2 regions of the Paenibacillus jiangxiensis genome follow, and region 1 is predicted to be linked to the other one. Evidence: riboswitches for the same ligand, from Rfam matches in the RefSeq annotation. Region 1 holds a riboswitch; the other holds the start of a gene.
What was found. A riboswitch is a leader RNA that binds a small molecule or an ion and turns the genes downstream of it on or off. The one in region 1 is predicted to bind thiamine pyrophosphate.
Positions count from the first base shown of each region.

Region 2: another riboswitch for thiamine pyrophosphate. It lies ahead of ACI1P2_RS19565 (thiamine phosphate synthase); the one in region 1 lies ahead of thiC (phosphomethylpyrimidine synthase ThiC).

Region 1 is NZ_JBJURI010000035.1:28,331-33,030, reverse strand. It holds gene ACI1P2_RS26295 (IclR family transcriptional regulator) at 561-1,304, shown strand; TPP riboswitch at 1,401-1,513, shown strand; gene thiC (phosphomethylpyrimidine synthase ThiC) at 1,762-3,540, shown strand; gene ACI1P2_RS26285 (hypothetical protein) at 3,601-3,747, opposite strand; gene ACI1P2_RS26280 (effector binding domain-containing protein) at 4,026-4,700, opposite strand, start outside.
Region 2 is NZ_JBJURI010000021.1:47,426-52,125, reverse strand. It holds gene ACI1P2_RS19570 (ABC-F family ATP-binding cassette domain-containing protein) at 139-1,689, shown strand; TPP riboswitch at 1,822-1,931, shown strand; gene ACI1P2_RS19565 (thiamine phosphate synthase) at 2,065-2,664, shown strand; gene thiO (glycine oxidase ThiO) at 2,726-3,868, shown strand; gene thiS (sulfur carrier protein ThiS) at 3,865-4,068, shown strand; gene ACI1P2_RS19550 (thiazole synthase) at 4,070-4,700, shown strand, end outside.

The DNA.
Region 1 (4,700 bases):
GTAAAAGGCCGCAGCAACAAAGTCAATTCGACAGCAAATGATAATATTTTCCTCTTTATTAATATACCGCGTGGCTGTTAAAACAGTTTACAGTGTGTCCTGAAATTTTATATAATTTATGTAACCAAGTTTCATTGGGTGAAACGAATAAGCTGAAAAAATGACTGTCTGCAGACACTTTTAGTCTGTTGAAAAGGGATCAAAACAGAAAGCGATGCTTAACCGGGGAATAGGTGTGAGAGTGTATAAAAGCGCAAAATGCTAACGGTTATGAGCGACGTTATTTGGGGAAAAACGGGGGATTAGAAGATATAGCGGTTGCCAGCGAGCTTATTTCCCGTTTTTCCACAGGTAAAGGGGTGTTTCGCTTTATATAAGCGCATGCACAACCGTTAGAAAAGAAGCTTTGCCTTTCTCAGCCGAATAACCGCTATGACGACCGTTAGTAAAGATTGTACCGGATAGACTCGATTATTAGAGATAACCCGATTGGTCAAGCACCGGTTTCTAGATTGAGTCCCAAATATTGCTTAATACGAGGAAGAGAGGGGGGGATGGCCGTGGAGGACCGGAAGCTGACTGTCCGCGCTGTCGAACGGGCCCTGGACATTTTGATGTGTTTTACGGAGGCTACCGATTTGGGGCTGACGGAAATTGCGGCAAAGATCGGGTTGCACAAAAGCACGGTTCACCGTCTGCTCACGACGCTGGAGGAAAGAGGTTTTGTCATCCGCAATGCAGCTACGGAGAAATACCGGCTGGGCATTCGGATTTGGGAGCTATCGACCCATATGTCGCGCAATGAGGACCCGGCGGTGCTGCTCCTGCCATTGATGGAGAAGCTGCGCGACCGCCTGGGGGAAACGGTGAGCCTGTATATACGGGATGGAGATGAACGTATCCGTATTCAGGCTGTACAGAGTACGCAAGCCATACGCCGCGTAGCTACCGTCGGAGCCCGCATGCCTCTGTCCGTAGGCGCGTCAAGCAAGGTGCTGGTGGCATTCGCTTCATCGGAGGAGCTGGAGCAGTTGAAGAAGGGCCCCGAGCTGCAGGCTTTGGCTGGAGATGAAGCGTACTGGAAGCAGCTTGAGGAAATACGGGCCAAGGGTTATGCCACAAGCTATGAAGAGCGCGAGCCCGGAGCCGCGGCCGTATCCGCCCCGATTATGAATCATCGCGGGGAGATCACAGCGGCCCTCTCCGTCTCCGGGCCGGTGAGCAGGCTGTCGCCCGAGACCCTGCATGAATTTGCTCCTGTTATCGTGGAGGCAGGCAAGGAAATGGGCATGCTGCTTCCTTAAGGGGTTGCCAAACCGTTCCTTTTAGGCTAACCTGAATTGGAAGGCGGAGCCATCCGTCTGTGAACAGCATAGTTTTGATCGGCGGCATGAAGCTGCCGAAGTTACTGGGGGGGCCCGTAATACCGGGCTGAGATGGAACCGTTCCAGGTTCCGGACCCTTTGCACCTGATCTGGATCATACCAGCGTAGGGAAGTAACCGGCCAATGAATCATAGAAGTGGGCAGCATGTTCAGTAGCCATGGTATATGCCATTGCTTTGCATGCAGGCCTGTTTGCATAAAGCCGGTTCCCTCGGGAACCGGCTTTTTCATTTAACTGCAAAATTCGCTCTATACCGCCGCCCGCCGCAAGGACAAGGAAGCGGGCTTGGTCCGTATTTTGCAGCAGGCCGACAGCATCGGTTTTTCTCCGGTATGATCCCGATGAGGAATATGACGACTCGGGAGGAACAAACAAATGACAGAGAGCAAACGGAAAACAGCAGCAGTGGGCGGCGTCAACACGGCCATCAGGGCCTTCCCGGCCAGCACCAAGGTCTATATCCAGGGCTCAAGACCGGGTATCCTCGTGCCTGAAAGAGAGATAACACTGCATGACACCCATACACCGCAGGGGATTGAGCATAATGCCCCGCTGCGTGTGTACGACACAAGCGGTCCCATGACTGATCCGTCGTATCAGGCGGATATCCGCAAGGGACTGCCTAAGCTGCGCCGGGCGTGGATTGAAGAGAGAGGGGATGCTGCCCGCTATGAGGGCAGGGCTGTGAAGCCGGAGGATAACGGACTTCGGGCCGGGACTCGCACTGCCGAGGAGTTTCCGGGCGCTGTCAGCCGGCCGCTGCGTGCGCTGTCGGGACGTAATGTCACCCAGATGCACTATGCCCGCCGGGGAATGATAACACCGGAGATGGAATTTGCGGCGATCCGGGAGGGGGTTGAGCCGGAATTCGTACGCCAGGAGCTGGCCAGCGGAAGGGCCATACTGCCCTCCAACATCAACCACCCGGAGAGTGAGCCGATGCTGATCGGACGCCATTTTCATGTCAAAATCAACGCAAATATCGGCAACTCGGCGGTGACCTCCTCCATTGAGGAGGAGGTGGAGAAAATGACCTGGGCCGTAAGATGGGGGGCGGATACGGTGATGGACCTGTCGACAGGCCGCAACATCCATACGACGCGCGAATGGATCATCCGTAACTCTCCTGTGCCGATCGGAACGGTGCCGCTGTATCAAGCACTGGAGAAGGTCAATGGGGAGGCCGAAGCGCTGACCTGGGAAGTATACCGCGATACGCTGATTGAGCAGGCGGAGCAGGGCGTGGATTATTTTACGATTCATGCCGGCGTGCTGCTCCGTTATATTCCGCTGACCGCCAGGCGAATGACGGGCATTGTTTCGCGGGGCGGGTCCATCATGGCGGCATGGTGCCTGGCCCATCACCAGGAGAACTTTCTGTACACACATTTCGAAGAGATCTGTGAAATTATGAAGACCTATGATATCGCCTTTTCACTCGGGGACGGCCTGCGTCCGGGCAGCATTTATGATGCCAACGATGAAGCTCAAATGGCTGAGCTGGCGACGCTGGGCGAACTGACACAGATTGCCTGGAAGCATGATGTACAGGTGATGATTGAGGGGCCTGGTCACGTGCCTATGCATAAAATCAAAGAGAATGTGGATCTGCAGATGGAAATCTGCAAGGAAGCGCCATTCTACACGCTGGGTCCGCTTACGACGGATATCGCTCCCGGGTATGACCATATTACCTCGGCGATTGGTGCTGCCATGATTGGCTGGTTTGGAACCTCCATGCTCTGTTATGTCACACCGAAGGAGCATCTTGGCCTGCCGAACAAGGACGATGTGCGTGAAGGGGTGATCGCCTACAAGATCGCCGCCCATGCCGCGGACCTCGCCAAAGGCCATCCAAGAGCGCAGCAGCGGGATGATGCGCTGTCCAAGGCACGCTTCGAATTCCGCTGGCGCGACCAGTTCAATCTGTCCCTCGATCCGGAGCGCGCGCTTGAGTATCATGATGAGACCCTGCCGGCCGAGGGAGCGAAGAACGCGCACTTTTGCTCGATGTGCGGCCCGAAATTTTGCAGCATGCGCATCACACAGGATATCCGGGCATTTGCCGCAGAGAAGGGAATCAGCGAGAAAGAGGCGATTACTGCAGGCCTGGAGGAAAAGGCGCTGGAATATCGCGAAGGACGGAGCAGGTAATACCATAATGGATAGATAAAAGCTTTGCTGTAAATGTAAAGGGCGCCCTTTAAGTGGCGCCTATTTTTGCATCATTTTCTCTTTTAAAACATCCTGGAAGCTGATCTTTTTCTCATTGCTGTCTTCTTTCTTGCTGGCCGATGTTGTGGGTCTCGGGTATTGGGGATTAAACGGCATCAGTGTATGTATCGTCACATTATAGTTCATTTTCGCTTCCTCCTCTTCAGGTACAGTAGGTATAGTAGGTATGCAGGTATTTGAGCCTAATTCAGAGATCGTTTGGGGTTGGTTATCTATTAGATGTTCAATAATACCCGAAGGTTACAGGGTTTAAAACTGCAATTGCCAAAAACAGTAGTAAGGTCTTGTGTTTAGGATAATCATGGTGGTAAAAACGGCTTAATGCATGCAAAATTGCCTATAAAAAAACGGGACCTGCAGGCCCCGTTGGATGGATCGGAATTATCAGATTTATGCAACATTTTTTAGCACTGTCGAACGGTGCTTTCTCTCACTGCAATATAAATGTCCGCTTGTCCGCTCCCGGCATCTCCGGCGAACTCATTGTACAGCTCGAAGTCTCCGGAAAAGGTTCGTTCCAGCCCCTGAACAGACGCAGACCACTGCCATATGTGCTGCCAGGCTTCGGCTACAACTTGATAAAGCGGTCCGTATTCGGTCCGGAAGACAGCATATCTGGCGGCAGGCAGAGTAACTGAATTCAGCTCATCCGCAATCTCTTCACCCTGAGACACGGCACTTCCCAGCAGAAAGGTATACTGTCCGAACACTGCATTTTCGTAGTCAGTGTAGCATCCGTAAATGGGATCAGAGGGCCTAACCTCCGTGCTTTCCTGAAAGAAGGAAGCCCATAGACCGGGAATGAGGCCTTGTCCGGACATTTCTGCGGCGTTGGTTGTGCGGACCGCCTTCCCCGACAGTGTAAAGGCTTCTTTTTCAACAAACTCTAGAGGCTGGATGGAAGGAGATACAGGAGTCTCCTTTTCCTGATCGGCCCAGCGTTTTAATAAGGGGAGAGACTTGTGCAGCATGTTTCTCGCAGCTTCCTCTTCCCAGCCTTCCTGCAGCAGAAAAGGGATGCTCAACCGGATCATATCCTCCATCGTGATGTTAGGCTGGGCAAAGCCCCCATTCTGATA
Region 2 (4,700 bases), on a different contig from region 1:
GGCAATGCATTTTCGTTTTGACGGTTCCGGTAAAGCTGCCACTTATGCTACAATAGGGCTTTGAAAGCAAACCCGAAGTCATATTGAAGTTTATGGATCGCGTTTACAAGTAAACGCTAAAGGAGCTAGCTAACGGAAATGAGTTTATTAACTGTAGAAGACGTTTCCCATAATTTCGGGGACAGAACATTATTCAAGAATGTATCGTTCCGCCTGCTGCCGGGAGAGCGTGTCGGTCTGGTGGGAGCCAACGGTGTCGGTAAATCGACGCTGATGAATATTTTGACAGGACAGCAGCTGCGTGACAGTGGCAAGGTTGAATGGACGCCGAAGGTTCGTTACGGTTATCTGGACCAGCATACGAAGCTGACTCCGGGAAAGACGGTGCGTGATGTGCTCAAGGATGCGTTTCTGCCGCTGCTTGAGCTTGAGAAGGAACTGAATGCGATCACGGATAAAATGGCCGAAGCCACGCCGGAGGAGCTTGAGGTGCTGCTGGAGCAGATGGGGGAAATCCAGGAGCAGCTGGAGATCGGCGATTTTTATCTGATTGATGTGAAAGTGGAGGAAATGGCCAACGGGCTTGGACTTGCTGCAATCGGACTGGACCGCGATGTAGCCTCTTTAAGCGGGGGGCAGCGCACGAAGGTGCTTCTTGCCAAGCTGTTGCTGGAGAAGCCGAATGTGCTGCTGTTGGACGAGCCGACGAACTACTTGGACGTTGAGCATATCGAGTGGCTTACACGTTATTTGAAGGACTATCCTTATGCCTTTATGCTGATTTCCCATGATACGGAGTTTATGAATCAGGTCGTCAACGTCATTTATCATCTGGAGTTCGGCAAGCTGAACCGTTATACAGCTAACTATGAGAAGTTCCTTGAAATGGCTGACATTCAGAAGACGCAGCATATCGAGGCTTATGAAAAACAGCAGGAGTATATCAAGAAGCAGGAGGATTTCATCCAGCGCAACAAGGCGCGTGCTTCCACATCCGGCCGGGCCAAGAGCCGCGAGAAGCAGCTTGATAAGATTGATCGGATCGACAAGCCGGAAGAAGCGGCCAAGCCGACGTTCCAGTTCAAGGAAGCGCGGGCCAGCGGCAAAACGGTCTTTGAAGGCATTGACTTCGAGATCGGCTACAGCCACCCGCTGCTGCCGAAAATGTCCATTACCATTGAACGCGGCGAGAAGATCGCTATCGTTGGTTATAACGGTGTTGGCAAATCGACGCTGCTCAAAACAATTCTCGGAAAAATACCTCCGCTGAGCGGCAAGACCTATACTGGAGATTTTCTGTATCCCTCTTACTTCGAGCAGGAGGTTCGTCCTGAGCGGATTACACCGCTTGACGATGTGTGGAACGAGTTCCCGCATCTGAACCAACATGAGGTCCGTGCCCATCTTGCCCGCTGCGGGCTGAAAAATGATCATATTACCCGACCGCTGTCCGCCCTAAGCGGGGGAGAGCAGGCCAAGGTCCGCCTTTGCAAGCTGCTGATGCGTGAAAGCAACTGGGTGCTATTTGACGAACCGACCAACCATCTGGATGTGGTGGCGAAGGATGAGCTGAAGCGTGCGCTGAAGGAGTTTAAAGGCACCGTGCTGCTCGTATCCCACGAGCCTGATTTTTACAAGGATTGGGTAACGAGAGTGTGGAATGTGGAAGAGTGGTCGGCGAAAGCCTGATGTGCAGAAAAGTGCAGCTTTGGATTTTTCGGACTGAAATGTGCTGCACGTCTAGGCAAGTGAACCGGATTGTGCTACCATGAAATGGGATTACAAAAGCATATAAAGTCATACAGGCGATTCAACAAGTCTGTATCACACTGGGGGAGCCGCGGCTGGCGGCTGAGACGGAACAAATGCATTCCGGACCCTTCGCACCTGATCTGGATCATACCAGCGTAGGGAAGTGGACATTAGCCGAATACGGAGCAAATGCGGCCCGCTTATGAGCGGGGTGCTGTTCCTTGTAATCGGTGAACATTCAAGTTCAGCCGCTTCCTGACCGGAAGCGGCTTTTTGGCGTTCCCGAATCACTGTCATGGAGGCAACAAACTAATGGAACTTCATCTTATTACGGACGGCTGTCAAAGCGCTGAGCGAACGGCAGACATCATGCGGCTGCTCGAACCGGATATCGATCTGCTTCATATTCGGGAGAAACGGTTGAGCGCAGCGGAACTGTATGTATATATGTCCACGGTATCGGAGCGCGGCTGCTGCCCCCCGGCCAAACTTGCAGTCAATGACCGTGTGGATGCGGCGCTGCTGTTTGGTGCCGGGACGGTACAGCTCACCTCTCACAGCCTGCCGCTGCAGCTTGTGAAGAGGAAATTTCCGGAGCTGCGCTGCGGGGCATCCGTTCACTCGCTGCCGGAAGCGCTGGCTGCGGAGCAGGCGGGGGCCGATTATGTGCTGTTCGGCCATATATACGATACCGCCTCCAAGCCCGGGCTGCCACCGCGGGGGCTGAGCAGCCTGGAAGAGCTCTGTCGTGCCGTCTCCATACCGGTTATCGCGCTTGGCGGCATTCAGCCTTGGCATGTACGGGACATCAGGCGGGCAGGCGCATCAGGAATCGCTGTGATGTCAGGCATCTGGAAGGCGGAGAATCCGGCAGAGGCGGCAAAGGAATACAGAAGTTTGCTCATGACTTGAAGCAGGGTGTTTCAGATCAGTTGAATCCCGATGAACACAGGAAAATGGGAGGAGGAACGACATGGGCTATTCGGCAGACTGTGCTGTGATCGGTGCGGGAGTGATCGGCAGCTCCATCGCCTATCAGCTGGCGAAGCGGGGCTTCAAAACGATTCTGATCGAAAAATCGGTCCCGGGACAAGGGGCCACACGGGCGGCGGCCGGAATGCTGGCCGCGGAGTGCGAGGCTTTTGCCCACCCGCAGCTGGCCGCATTGGCGTTGCGCAGCCGCAATCTGTTCAGGGAGCTGGTACGGGAGCTTGAAGGGATGACAGGACTGGTGACTGGTTATACAACCACGGGTTTCGTCCTTCCTGCCCGGACTCCGGAGGAGGCGGCACGCTTGTCGGCCATGGCCGGGTACAAAGATGGATCAGCCGTGGAATGGTGGGATGCCGCAGAGATTTCCAGAAGGATTCCCGGCTTGACAGGACAGGCGCTCGGGGGCTTGTTCCGCAGGCGGGAAACCCAGCTGCTTCCGCAGCGGCTTACACTGGCGTTGGTGGCGGGGGCGGAAAAGCATGGTGCCGAACTGCTGACGGACACAACAGCAGAAGGCATTCGGATCGTCGACGGAACGATACGCGGTGTAAGAACGAGCAGGGGGGACATTGCTTGTCCGAATGTTGTGATTACGGGAGGACTTGGGGCATCAAAGCTGCTTAATAACTACGGCCTAAGTCTGGGGCTGTATCCTGTCAAAGGAGAGGTTGCTGCCGTCACTATGCCCGCGAGCCCGCTGAAGTATACCATTTATGGGGAGGATGTTTATCTGGTGCCAAAGCCGGACGGGGAGCTGTGGATTGGTGCAACGAGCAAGCCACGCGAATGGGGAACGGATGTATCCGCAGGCGGACTGATGCAGCTGCTGTCCCGCGCTGCGGGCTGGCTGCCGGACATCGGGGAGTCGTCTTTTCTGCGAGCATGGTCGGGATTAAGGCCGCAGACGGAGGATGGCCTCCCTTTCATAGGCCCCGTCCCTGATACTGCCGGCCTTTACGCCGCTTGCGGACATTACCGCAACGGAATTTTGCTGAGTGCGGCGACAGGGGAAGCCATCGCGGAGATGATGACAGGCCGTACGGCGGAGCAGTTAAATTTGACGGCCTTGTCTCCGGAAAGAATGAAAAGGCAGCCTGTTGCTTCCGAGGAGGGATTGCGATGAGGCTTATTATTAATGGCCAGGAAATGATTTTTGATGTGGAAGTGCACAATGTGGACCAACTGCTGAATGCATTGGACCTGCGTGTCAAGACGGTCGTCGTCGAGCTGAACAGGCGCATATTGACCAAGGAAGTTCATGGCGAAACCGCATTGAAGAACGGGGATCAGCTTGAAATCGTACATTTTGTGGGAGGCGGATAATATGCTGCACATTGGAGATAAAACCTTTAAATCAAGACTGCTGCTCGGGACAGGAAAGTTTGCGGATCTTGAAACGCAATTGAAGGCCGTTCAGGCCTCGGAAAGCGAGATCCTTACGTTTGCCGTACGGCGCTTGAATTTGCAAGAGAAGGGACAAGGAAACTTCCTGGACATGCTGAATCTGTCCAGCTTCACGCTGCTTCCCAATACGGCAGGAGCGGCAAACGCCGCTGAAGCTGTCCGCATTGCCAGACTGGCCAAGGCGTCCGGTTTATGTGATATGATAAAAGTCGAAGTGATCGGGGATGACAGAACGCTGCTTCCCGATCCGATTGAGACTCTAAAAGCTTGTGAAATGCTGCTTGCTGAAGACTTCATTGTGCTTCCTTACATTTCTGACGATGTTATATTGGCCAAAAGACTGGAGCAGCTCGGCGTACACGCCGTCATGCCGGGGGCTTCCCCCATCGGTTCGGGCCGGGGCATCCTCAATCCGTACACATTGGAGCTCATTATCGAACAGGCTTCGGTTCCTGTCATAGTGGATGCCGGCATCCGTTCGCCTGCCGATGCGGCGCGCGCGATGGAGCTGGGCTCGGACGGGGTACTGCTGAATACGGCAGTGTCCCGCG